DNA from 2 places in the Paracoccus sp. SCN 68-21 genome. Region 2 is predicted to be linked to the other one. Evidence: riboswitches for the same ligand, from Rfam matches in the RefSeq annotation. Region 2 holds a riboswitch; the other holds the start of a gene.
What was found. Region 2 has a riboswitch for thiamine pyrophosphate ahead of ABS73_RS08195 (thiamine ABC transporter substrate-binding protein). Riboswitches for the same ligand answer to the same signal wherever they lie in the genome.

Region 1 (5,558 bases), on a different contig from region 2:
CCGTGGCGATTGTTCAGCCCCAGACCCGACCCGATGGGCGCGCCCCAGGGCATCAGCACCCTGCAGCCCGCATCCAGCAGGCGCGCGGCCAGGACCTGGTCCTCGGTCGTGTAGGGGAAGACCTGGAAGCCCTCGGCGCACAGCACCGTCGCGGCCTCCAGCAGGCCGAAGGGGTCGGGCTGCAGCGTGTCGGCATGCCCGATCACCTCCAGCTTGATCCAGTCGGTCTGGAACAGCTCGCGCGCCATGCGGGCGGTGGTCACGGCCTCGCGGGCGCTGTGACAGCCGGCGGTGTTGGGCAGCACGCGCACCCCCAGATCGCGGATCAGCGACCAGAAGGCCTGGCCCTGACCCGCCTCGCGGCGCAGCGACACGGTGGCCACGCCCGCACCGCTGGCCCGGAACGCATCGGCCAGCACCGCCGGAGAGGGATATTGCGCCGTGCCCAGCATCAGCGCGTTGGGCAGCGTCACGCCATAGAAATCACGCATCGCCTATCCTCCCTGCATGGGGGCCAGAACCTCCAGCCGGTCGCCGTCGCGCAGCGCCTGGCCCGCGCGGGCCGATGAGGGCACAAAATCCCCGTTCAGCGCGGTGGCGACGCGGGCATCGCGCCAGCCCAGCTCAATCAGGGCGGCCTCCAGCGTGGTGGCGGCGATGTCGCGGGGGGTGCCGTTGACCTCAATCCTCATGGATCAGTTCTCCCTTGATGCGGTCGGTCAGATAGTCGGCGGCCTGTTGCGCCAGCGCGGGGGCCATCAGATAGCCGTGGCGGAACAGCCCGTTCAGATGCAGGACCCGCCCGCGCACCGTCACGCGGGGGATGTTGTCGGCGAAGGCCGGGCGCAGGTCGGTGCCCAGCTCCATGACCGAGCCTTCGGCAAAACGCGGGTCCAGCGCATAGGCGGCCGACAGCAGCTCCAGCACGGAGCGTGCCGTGACGGGCGCGCGGCTGGCGCTTTCGATCTGGGTTGCGCCCAGCATGAACAGCCCGTCCGCGCGCGGCACGATATACAGCGGGTGGCGCGGATGCAGCAGGCGGACCGGGCGCGTCAGGGTGATCTCGGGGGCGTGCAGGACGGCCATCTCTCCGCGCACGCCTCGCAGGCCCTGCAGGGCTGCGGACAGGCCGCGCGCGTCGATCACCGGGCCGGGGATGTCCTGCGGATCGGCCTCGGCCCGTTCGACCGTGATGCCGCGTACTGCCAGCCAAGCCAGCAGGTCGGTCAGCGCGCGGCGGGGGTCCAGATGCGCCTCTGTCGGAAAGAACAGGCCCGGGCGGGGCGGCAGGTCCGGCTCCAGCGTGGCGCTGTCGCACGGCTGGTGGTCGCCCGCGCGGCGGGCAAAGCGCGCCAGCTCCGCCCGGTCGCGGTCCAGCGCCACCACCAGCGTGCCGCGATGGGTGACGGGCGTGACGGCGGACCAGGCCCGCGCCGCGTCCTGTCCCAAGCGGGTGATGACGGGCTCGGCGGTCACGCCCTCGCACTGGGGCGCCAGCATGCCGCCCGCCCACCAGGAACAGCCATGCGGCCCCGGCGGCCCGTTGCGGTCCAGGATGCGCGGCGTGATCCCGCGCAGGGCCAGGACATGAGCCGCGAACAGGCCCGCCACGCCGGCGCCGATGATGGTCACGTCAGCCATGATGACATCCGACAGGGGGCCAGACTGCGTGGAAATGATGCACCGGCCCGTGGCCCGACCCCACGCCCAGCCCGTCGGCCGCCGCGATCGCGCCCTGCAGATAGCGATGCGCCCGCGCAACCGCCCGGTGCAGGTCCATGCCCTGCGCCAGGCCCGCCGCGATGGCCGCCGACAGGGTGCAACCAGTGCCGTGGGTGTTGCGCGTCACCTGTCGCTGTGCGGTCAGGCGGGTGACGCCCGCAGCGGTGACCAGCAGGTCGGTGCAGACGGGGCCGTCGGCATGGCCACCCTTCATCAGCACCGCCCCCGCACCCAGATCGCGCAGCGCCGCAGCCTGGTCGGCCATCTGATCCTCGGACGTGGCGGGGGCGCAGTCCAGCAGGCAGGCGGCCTCGGGCAGGTTCGGGGTCAGCAGCGTCGCGCGGGGCAGCAGCCCGCGCAGCGCGGCCATCGCCTCATCGGGCAGCAGCCGGTCGCCCGACTTGGCCACCATCACCGGGTCCAGCACCACGGGCAGGCCGCACCCCTCCAGACCCTGCGCGACGGTGCGGATCGCGTCAGCCCCGCCCAGCATGCCCAGCTTGACCGCCCGCACGTCCAGATCGTCGAAGACCGCGCGCATCTGCGCCGCGATCATCGCCAGGCTGGCGGGTTCGACCATCGCCACGCTGCGGGTGTTCTGCGCGGTCAGCGCCGTCACCACGCTGGCACCATAGCAGCCAAGCGCCGAGAATGTCTTGAGATCCGCCTGGATCCCGGCGCCGCCGCCGGAATCGGACCCGGCGATGGTCAGGGCAATGGGTGCAGTCACGTCGTCCCTCCGCATGGCTGGCGGGGCAGGGACCGGGCGTATGGGGGGACAAAAGGCGGCATGGGGCCGCAAGCATCTGCACCGTTCCCTCCGCCGGTATGACCCGGATCAGGTTCGATGGGTTGGCTGTCGCCTCTCAGCCCCTGTGACGGGACACCCCAACGGTTTGCACGGTCAGCCTAGACGCCGCCGCCAGGGGCCGCAAGGGGGGACACCGCGCCGCGTTGCCGCGCCCCGCCCGCGGGATATGCTGCGCGCGAACGGATAGGGGGTGGTGGACATGGAACTGACGGCGACCCGCGCGGCGGGGTTGGAGCGGATGCGCGCATTCCAGCCGCGCATGGGCCTGCGCTATGCCCAAGCGCGCAACATGGATCACGGGCCTGGCTTGCATCGTGACGTGTCGGGCCTGTCGCCCTGGCTGCGCCGCCGCCTGCTGACCGAGCCCGAGGTGATCGCCACAGCCCTGTCGGCCCACGGCCCCGACCGCGCCGCCAAGTTCATCCAGGAGGTCGTCTGGCGCAGCTATTTCAAGGGCTGGCTGGAACTGCGCCCGCAGGTCTGGGATAGTTATCGCGGGGGGCTGCGCGCCGATCTGGCGGCGCTGGAGCGTGACGATGCGCTGCGCGATGCGGTCCTGCGCGCGCAGGAGGGGCGCACCGGGCTGGACTGTTTCGATGCCTGGTCGCGAGAGCTGGTCGCCACGGGCTATCTGCACAACCACGCGCGGATGTGGTTCGCCTCGATCTGGATCTTCACGCTGCGGCTGCCGTGGCGGGTGGGGGCCGATTTCTTTCTGCGCCACCTGCTGGACGGCGATGCGGCGTCGAACACGCTCAGCTGGCGGTGGGTGGCGGGCCTGCACACGCGCGGCAAGCCCTATGAGGCGCAGGCCGACAACATCGCCCGGCTGACCGGCGGCCGCTTTGCCCCGGCGCCCGGCGATCTGGCCACCGTCACGCAGGGGCTGGAGGCGACCGAACCGGATGGCCTGCCGCCCACGCAACCGCTGCGCAGGGTCGTCCCGCCCGAACCGGGGCGCCCGACGGCGCTGCTGATCACCGATGACGATTGCTGTCCGGGGGATGTGCTGCCGCAGGGCTTGGACATCCGCGCGGCGGTCGCGCTGTCGGCGGGTCATCTGCGATCGCCGCTGGCGGTGTCGGAGGGGGTGCTGGCCTTTGATGCGGTCGCGCTGGCGGATGCGGCGGCACGGGCCGGGATGCGGGCCGATCCGCTGCCGGCGGAGGACCCCGCGGGCCTGGCGCAGTGGGCGCTGCGGGCGGGCGTGACGCAGATCGCGACGCCCTTTGTCACGCATGGGCCGGTGCGGGACTGGCTGGATGCGGCGCGGCACCATCTGGCGGCGCAGGGCATCGTGCTGTCCGAGGCGCGCCGGGACTGGGACGCGGCGGTCTGGCCGCTGGCCACGGCGGGGTTCTTCAAGGTCGGTCAGAAAATACCGGCCCTGCTGGACCGGCTGATCCCGGTCTGATCAGGCCGGAACCCCGCACAGGCCCGCCAGCGCGTCCAGCATCGGCGCGCCGCGATGGGCCGGGGCGTCGCGACCCGGTGCCTCGGGCGCGTCAAAGCCGACATGGCCGGCCATCTCGGCCACCTCCATCGAGGTGACGGTCGGCTGCACGCCCAGCTGCGCCAGAATCGCGCCGATCCGCAACGCCGTCCGGCGGTCGCCGACCCCCAGCACATTGCCCGAGGGGATGCGGATCTCTCCTCCGACGGGGCTGTTCGAGGGGCGCGCCGGCCAGTGGCAGATGCCGAAATCGCGGCCCGCCGTCAGGCCCGACACCTGCTGGATCGCCTGTTGCAGGACCCCGCGGATGGTGCCCGGCAGGACCGGCGCCTGCTGCATGACGACGTGGAACCCGTCCTTCAGCGCCAGGATCTGGCCCAGGGTGCGCCCGGTGGCCTGCAGGGCGTGGCAGCTGCTCTGGCCCGGCTCGGCGATGTCGCAGCCGCCGGTCACGATGGTCACGTCGCTGGCCAGCACCGCGGGCAGGATGTCGTCCGATGCCTGGATGCGCCCCACCAGGACGCCGCGACGGACCAGCGCCGCCAGGGCGGGTTCGATATGGGCGATGCGGCCCTGGGCCAGCATCTCGACCCGGTCGGGATCGACATCGACGCCGATGACATGATGGCCCAGATCGGCCAGCATGGCCGCGGTCATCACCCCCTGCCGGCCCAGCCCCAGGACCGAGATCACCGGAAGCGGGCGCACCGACAGGGCCGGGCGGAAGGCCTGATGGGGAAGCTGGTGGATCATGATCGTCACTCCTGCTGCGGTCTTGCCCCCTTGTGGCAGATCGCGCCCCGCCGGTCCCGCTGTCGGAAGCATGGTGGCGGGGTGCAAAAGGCGCAGCTGATCACGACGAAGGGATAGCCCCTATCCGATCGGATAGGACGCCCTCCAGCGGGCCGCGATCGCTAGGATTTTAGAAAGCTTTCCGTGGCAAACTATCCTTTCGGATAGGACACTATGCGACGCTCCGACCGCCGGGGACGGTCTGCGTGCCAGACTGGGGGCTGTCCAAACCCTGCATCATGAGGCTTACCGATGAAGCGACTGACCCTCTCCCTGCTGCTGGCCCTGACCGGCCCCGCCCTGGCGGATGAACCCATGCTGACCGTCACGGGGCCCGAGGGCAGCCGCGGCTATGACCTGGCGGCTTTGGAGGCCTTGGGCGCGGTCAGCTTTGCGACCTCGACCATCTGGACCGAAGGGTCGCCGACCTTCACCGGCGTGCCGCTGCAGGCGCTGCTGGACGATGCGGGCATCACCGACGGGGTCGTCGCCGCCACCGCCATCAACGATTACGCCGTCCAGATCCCTGTGGACGAGGTCACCGCCGAATACCCGATCGTGGCCTATCACGTGGACGGCCAGGTCATGTCCGTGCGCGACAAGGGGCCGCTCTGGGTGGTCTATCCCTATGATTCGGACGCCGCTCTGCAGTCCGAGGTCGTCTATTCCCGCAGCATCTGGCAACTGGACCGGCTGTCGGTGTCCAGATGATCGACGCCGTGGGCAGGGATGTGCAGGTGCCACGCATGCGATGCTGCGTCCGGCTGCTGCCCGCGGTCT
Region 2 (5,558 bases):
GCCAGGGCCGCGCCCGCGCAGAGCAGCGCCGAGATCACCGCCATCAGTACCGACCGCCGGGTGGCCTGCCAGACCTCGGGCGGCAGGGTGGTCAGGCGCGGCAGCCCGGCCAGCGTGACCGAGATCAGTGGCGCCAGCAGGAACGCCGCCGCCGCCGCGATCACCGCCGCATCCGCCAGCCGCCGCCAGCCGCCGGGCGCGGGCGGGCCACCCACCGCGTCCAGCCCCGCGCCAAAGCCCGCCGGAATCGCGATCCGCGCCGCCAGCAGGGCCGCACCCACGCAGATCGCGATTTGAACCAGCCCCAGGGCCGCGGCCCGCCCCAGGTCGAAATCGAACCGGAACGCCTGATAGATCGCCAGCTCGACCGTGGTCGCCCGCGGTCCCCCGCCCAGGGCCAGCGCCACCGTGAACGAGGTCAGGCAAACCAGGAACACCGCCAGCCAGACGCCGGGCAGCACGCCGCGCAGCATCGGGCGTTCCAGATGGCGGGCGATGTCGCGGGGCGCGAAATCAAGGCTGGCGGCCAGCCGGAACCGTTCCGCCGGGATCGCCTGCCAGCCTTGCAGGATCAGCCTTACCGACAGTGGCACGTTGAAGAACACATGCGCCAGGATCACTCCCTGCCAGCCATAGATGCCGATGGCGGGCAGGCCCATGGCCTCCAGCGCGCCGTTCAGCACGCCGTTGCGCCCGAAGATCGCGATCAGCCCCAGAACCGCCACGATCACCGGCAGGATGAAGGGCGCGCCCAGCAGCGTGACCAGCAACCCCCGCCCCCGGAACCGCCGCCGTGCCAGCGCGCGCGCCACCGGCACGGCCAGCGCCGCCGACAGGGTCGCGGACAGCGCCGCCTGCCACAGGGTGAACCAGACGGCGCGCAGGTCCCATTCGGTCAGGCCCGACAGCCCGCCCGCGATCCAGACCACTGTCGCCAGCGTGCCCAGGATCAGCGCGGCCAGCAGGGCCGCAATGGCGTGGCCGATGCTCAGCGGAAGGCCCGCTGCCATTCGTCCAGGGCGGGGGCGCGCAGGTCCTCGGCCTCGTCTTCGGAGAGGAACAGCGTGGTCTCGGGGCGAGGCAGGTCGCGCATCACCTGCGGCCAGTCATCCTGCGGAAGTTTCGCGGGCAGGGACCAGTTGGCCAGCGGGATCGTCGCCTGGAAATCGGGCGTCAGCACCCAGTCCATGAACTGCTGCGCCAGTTCGGGCTGATCGGTGCCGGCGACCTGGGCCACCAGTTCGGCCATGAAGTAATGCCCCTCGGGAAAGATCGCGGCGACCTTGGTGTCGTCCTCCTCGGCCGCGATGTGATAGGCGGGCGAGGTGGTGTAGGACAGCACCATGTCCGCCTCTCCATCCGTGAACATGCCATAGGATTCCGACCAGCCGCGGGTGACGGTCAGCACCTTGGGCGCCAGTTTCGCCCAGGCCTCGCCCGCCTGATCGCCATAGACCGACTTGACCCACAGCAGCATCGCCAGACCCGACACCGAACTGCGCGGGTCCTGGATGACGATGCGGATATCCTCGGCCTCCAGCAGCTCGGCAAAGCTGGCGGGCGGGTTCTCCAGCCGGGTGCTGTCATAGACAAAGGCCGTCTCACCCCAGTTGTAGGGCAGGAAGATCTCGTCCTCCCACGCGATGGGCAGCGACAGGTCGGACGTGTCCTGCCCATGCGGCGCGAACAGACCCGATGCGCGGGCGCGCGCGGTCATGTCGGTGTTCAGGCCAAAGACGATGTCGGCCTGCGTGCCCGCACCCTCCATCATCACGCGGGGCAGCACGTCGCCGGTCACGAATTGCAGGTCGCAATCGCAGATCGCCTCGAACCCCTGTTCGATGGCGGGGCCGGGGCCCCATTCGCTGGTGACGCTGTCGCCGGCATAGACGGTCAGGACACGACCTTCGGCCATCGCGGGGGTGGCCAGCAGCAGGGCGGGGATCAGGATGGATTTCATCGGCGGCCTTCCTTTCAGGGATCACGAAAGAAGGGTGTGCCGCACCTTCCCTCCGCCGGTTTGACCCGGATCAGGTTCAACGGGTCCGCATGCGCGTCTCAGCCCGACAGGGCACCCCGAGGTCGCCCCGAATGTAGAGGTTTCGCGCGTCCGCGCAAGCGGATAGAAACCGCCCATGACCAAGGACATGTCTGATCAGCCCACGCCGATGATGGCGCAATACCTTGCGATCCGGGAGGCCAATCCCGGCGCGCTGCTGTTCTATCGCATGGGCGATTTCTACGAGATGTTCTTTGACGACGCGGTGGCGGCGGCGAGCGCACTGGACATCGCGCTGACGAAACGCGGCACCCATCTGGGCGAGCCGATCCCCATGTGCGGCGTGCCGGTGCATGCGGCCGAGGGCTATCTGCTGACGCTGATCCGCAAGGGGTTCCGCGTGGCCATCGCCGAACAGATGGAGGACCCCGCCGAGGCGAAGAAGCGCGGGTCGAAATCGGTCGTGGCCCGCGATGTGGTCCGTCTGGTCACCCCCGGCACCCTGACCGAGGAATCGCTGCTGGAGGCGCGTCGGCACAATTACCTGGCGGCCTTTGCGGTGGTCCGCGAGGAGGGCGCGCTGGCCTGGGTCGACATCTCGACCGGTGCGTTTTCGGTGATGGACTGCGCGCTGCCGCGGCTGGCGCCCGAACTGGCGCGGCTGGCCCCGCGCGAGGTGCTGGCCTGCGACACGGGGCTTGAGGAGCTGGTCGCGGATGCGGGCGCGGCGCTGACCGACCTGCATGCCGGGGCGTTCGACAGCAATGCGGGCGCGCGGCGGCTGTGCGCGTTGTATGGCGTGGAGACGCTGGACGGGTTCGGCACCTTTAGCCGGGCAGAGCTGTCGGCGATGGGCGCCATCGTTGACTATCTGGACATGACGCAAAAGGGCAAGCTGCCCCTGCTGCGCCCGCCCATGCGCGAACGCGCGGGCGGCGCGATGCAGATCGACGCGGCCACAAGGCGCAACCTGGAGCTGACCCAGGCCCTGTCGGGCGGGCGCGAGGGGTCGCTGCTGGCCGCGATCGACCGCACCGTGACCGCCCCCGGCGCGCGCCTGCTGGAGCGTCGGATCAGCGCACCGTCGCGCGATCTGGCGCTGATCGCGGCGCGACACGATGCGGTGGCGGCGCTGGCTGCGGATGCGCGGCTGTTGGCCGATCTGCGCGGCGCGCTGGCGCGGGTGCCGGACATGGACCGGGCGCTGTCGCGGCTGGCGCTGGACCGGGGCGGGCCGCGCGATCTGGCCGCGATTCGCGCCGGGCTGGCGCAGGGGGCGGCGATTGCCGCGCGGCTGCCGGGTGACGCAGCCCCGGTGCTGCGCGATGCAGCGGGCGATCTGGTGGGCCATGATGATCTGGTGGCGGTTCTGGATGACGCGCTGGTGGCCGAGCCGCCGCTGCTGGCGCGCGACGGCGGTTTCGTGGCCGAGGGGCATGACGCCGATCTGGACCAGACCCGCCGGTTGCGCGACGAGGGGCGGGGCGTCATCGCCGGGATGCAGGCCGATTACGCCGCACTGGCGGGCGTTCCCAGCCTGAAGATCAAGCATAACAACGTGTTGGGCTATTTCATCGAGACGACGACCACCCATGCCGACCGCATGATGGCCGCGCCGCTGAACCAGACCTTCATCCACCGCCAGACGACCGCGAACCAGATCCGCTTCACCACGGTGGAGTTGTCGGAGCTGGAGACCCGCATCCTGAACGCCCGCGACCGCGCGCTGGAGATCGAGCGCGGGGTCTTTGACCGCCTGCGCCGCGCCGTGCTGGATGCCGCGGCCCAGGTCGGGCAGGCCGCCCGCGCGCTGGCCGAGATCGACCTGGCCGGGGCCTTCGCGGACCTGGCCTCGGGCGAGGGTTGGGTCCGGCCCCGCGTGGATGACAGCCGCGCCTTTGTGATCACGGGCGGGCGGCACCCGGTGGTGGAACGCGCGCTGCGGCGCAAGGCGCAGAGCTTTGTCGCCAACGATTGCGACCTGACCACGGGGGCGACGCCTGCCATTTGGCTGCTGACCGGGCCGAACATGGCGGGCAAGTCGACCTTTCTGCGGCAGAACGCGCTGATTGCGGTGCTGGCGCAGGCCGGGGCCTTCGTGCCCGCGCGCGACGCCCATATCGGGCTGGTCAGCCAGCTGTTCAGCCGCGTGGGCGCCGCCGATGATCTGGCGCGCGGGCGGTCGACCTTCATGGTCGAGATGGTCGAGACGGCCGCGATCCTCAATCAGGCCGATGACCGTGCGCTGGTCATCCTGGACGAGATCGGCCGGGGCACATCGACCTGGGACGGGTTGTCCATTGCCTGGGCGGTGATGGAGCATCTGCACGGCATGAACCGCTGTCGCGCGCTGTTCGCGACCCATTACCATGAGATGACCGCCCTGTCGGCCAAGCTGTACGGGGTCGAGAACGCCACCGTCACCGTGCGCGAATGGCAGGGCGAGGTAATCTTTCTGCACGAGGTCAGGAAGGGCGCGGCGGATCGGTCCTATGGCGTGCAGGTGGCCAAGCTGGCGGGCCTGCCCGCGTCGGTCGTGGACCGCGCCCGCGCCGTCCTGGACGCGCTGGAATCGGGCGAACGGCAGGCCGCGCGGCCCGTCGCGCTGATCGACGACCTGCCGCTGTTCCGGGCCGCTCCGCCGCCCCCGCCCAAGGCTCGCCCGTTGGACGACCGTCTGCGGGCGGTGCATCCCGACACGCTCAGCCCGCGCGAGGCGCTGGAGCTGATCTATGAATTGAAAGCCCTGTCCGAGGAGACGCGCCCATGAGCTACAACACCTTCGGCCGCGAGTTCCGGTTCACCACCTGGGGCGAAAGCCACGGCCCCGCCTTGGGCGCGACCGTCGACGGCGTGCCCCCCGGCGTGCCCCTGACGGAGGCCTACATCCAGGGTTTCATGGACCGTCGCCGCCCCGGCACGTCCAAACACACCACGCAGCGGCGCGAACCCGATCAGGTGCGCATCCTGTCGGGCGTGTTCGAGGGCGTGACCACCGGCACCGCGATCCAGCTGATGATCGAGAATACCGATCAGCGGTCCAAGGATTACGGCGATATCGCCACCAGCTTTCGCCCCGGTCATGCCGACATCACCTATCACCTGAAATACGGGGTGCGCGATTATCGCGGCGGGGGCCGGTCGTCCGCGCGCGAAACCGCGGCGCGGGTTGCGGCAGGCGCCGTGGCGCAGGCGGTGCTGGCCGCATTGGTACCCGACCTGAAGATCACCGGTTACATGGTGCAGATGGGGGCGCTGCATCTGGACCGCGCCCGGATGGACCTGTCGGCGGTCAATGACAACCCGTTCTTTCTGCCCGATGCGGGCGCGGTTCAGGCCTGGTCCGATTACCTGGACGGCATCCGCAAGGACCAGAACAGCGTCGGCGCGGCCATCGAGGTTTGCGTTCAAGGCTGTCCGCCCGGTCTGGGCGCGCCGGTCTATGCGAAACTGGACACCGATCTGGCCGCCGCGATGATGTCGATCAACGCCGTCAAGGCGGTCGAGATCGGCGAGGGCATGGCATCGGCCGCGCTGACCGGCGTGTCGAACGCGGACG

Region 1: it holds a riboswitch for thiamine pyrophosphate, as region 2 does, so the genes downstream of both, thiD (bifunctional hydroxymethylpyrimidine kinase/phosphomethylpyrimidine kinase) here and ABS73_RS08195 (thiamine ABC transporter substrate-binding protein) in region 2, are expected to answer to the same signal.

What each region holds. Positions count from the first base shown of each region.
Region 1 is NZ_MEES01000033.1:22,135-27,692, reverse strand. It holds gene ABS73_RS10895 (thiazole synthase) at 1-491, opposite strand, end outside; gene thiS (sulfur carrier protein ThiS) at 495-692, opposite strand; gene ABS73_RS10885 (FAD-dependent oxidoreductase) at 682-1,641, opposite strand; gene thiD (bifunctional hydroxymethylpyrimidine kinase/phosphomethylpyrimidine kinase) at 1,634-2,467, opposite strand; TPP riboswitch at 2,521-2,623, opposite strand; gene ABS73_RS10875 (FAD-binding domain-containing protein) at 2,733-3,947, shown strand; gene ABS73_RS10870 (Rossmann-fold NAD(P)-binding domain-containing protein) at 3,948-4,739, opposite strand; gene ABS73_RS10865 (putative pterin-binding protein) at 5,031-5,489, shown strand; gene ABS73_RS10860 (hybrid sensor histidine kinase/response regulator) at 5,525-5,558, shown strand, end outside.
Region 2 is NZ_MEES01000019.1:25,876-31,433, reverse strand. It holds gene ABS73_RS08200 (ABC transporter permease family protein) at 1-1,010, opposite strand, end outside; gene ABS73_RS08195 (thiamine ABC transporter substrate-binding protein) at 989-1,960, opposite strand; TPP riboswitch at 1,991-2,089, opposite strand; gene mutS (DNA mismatch repair protein MutS) at 2,148-4,769, shown strand; gene aroC (chorismate synthase) at 4,766-5,558, shown strand, end outside.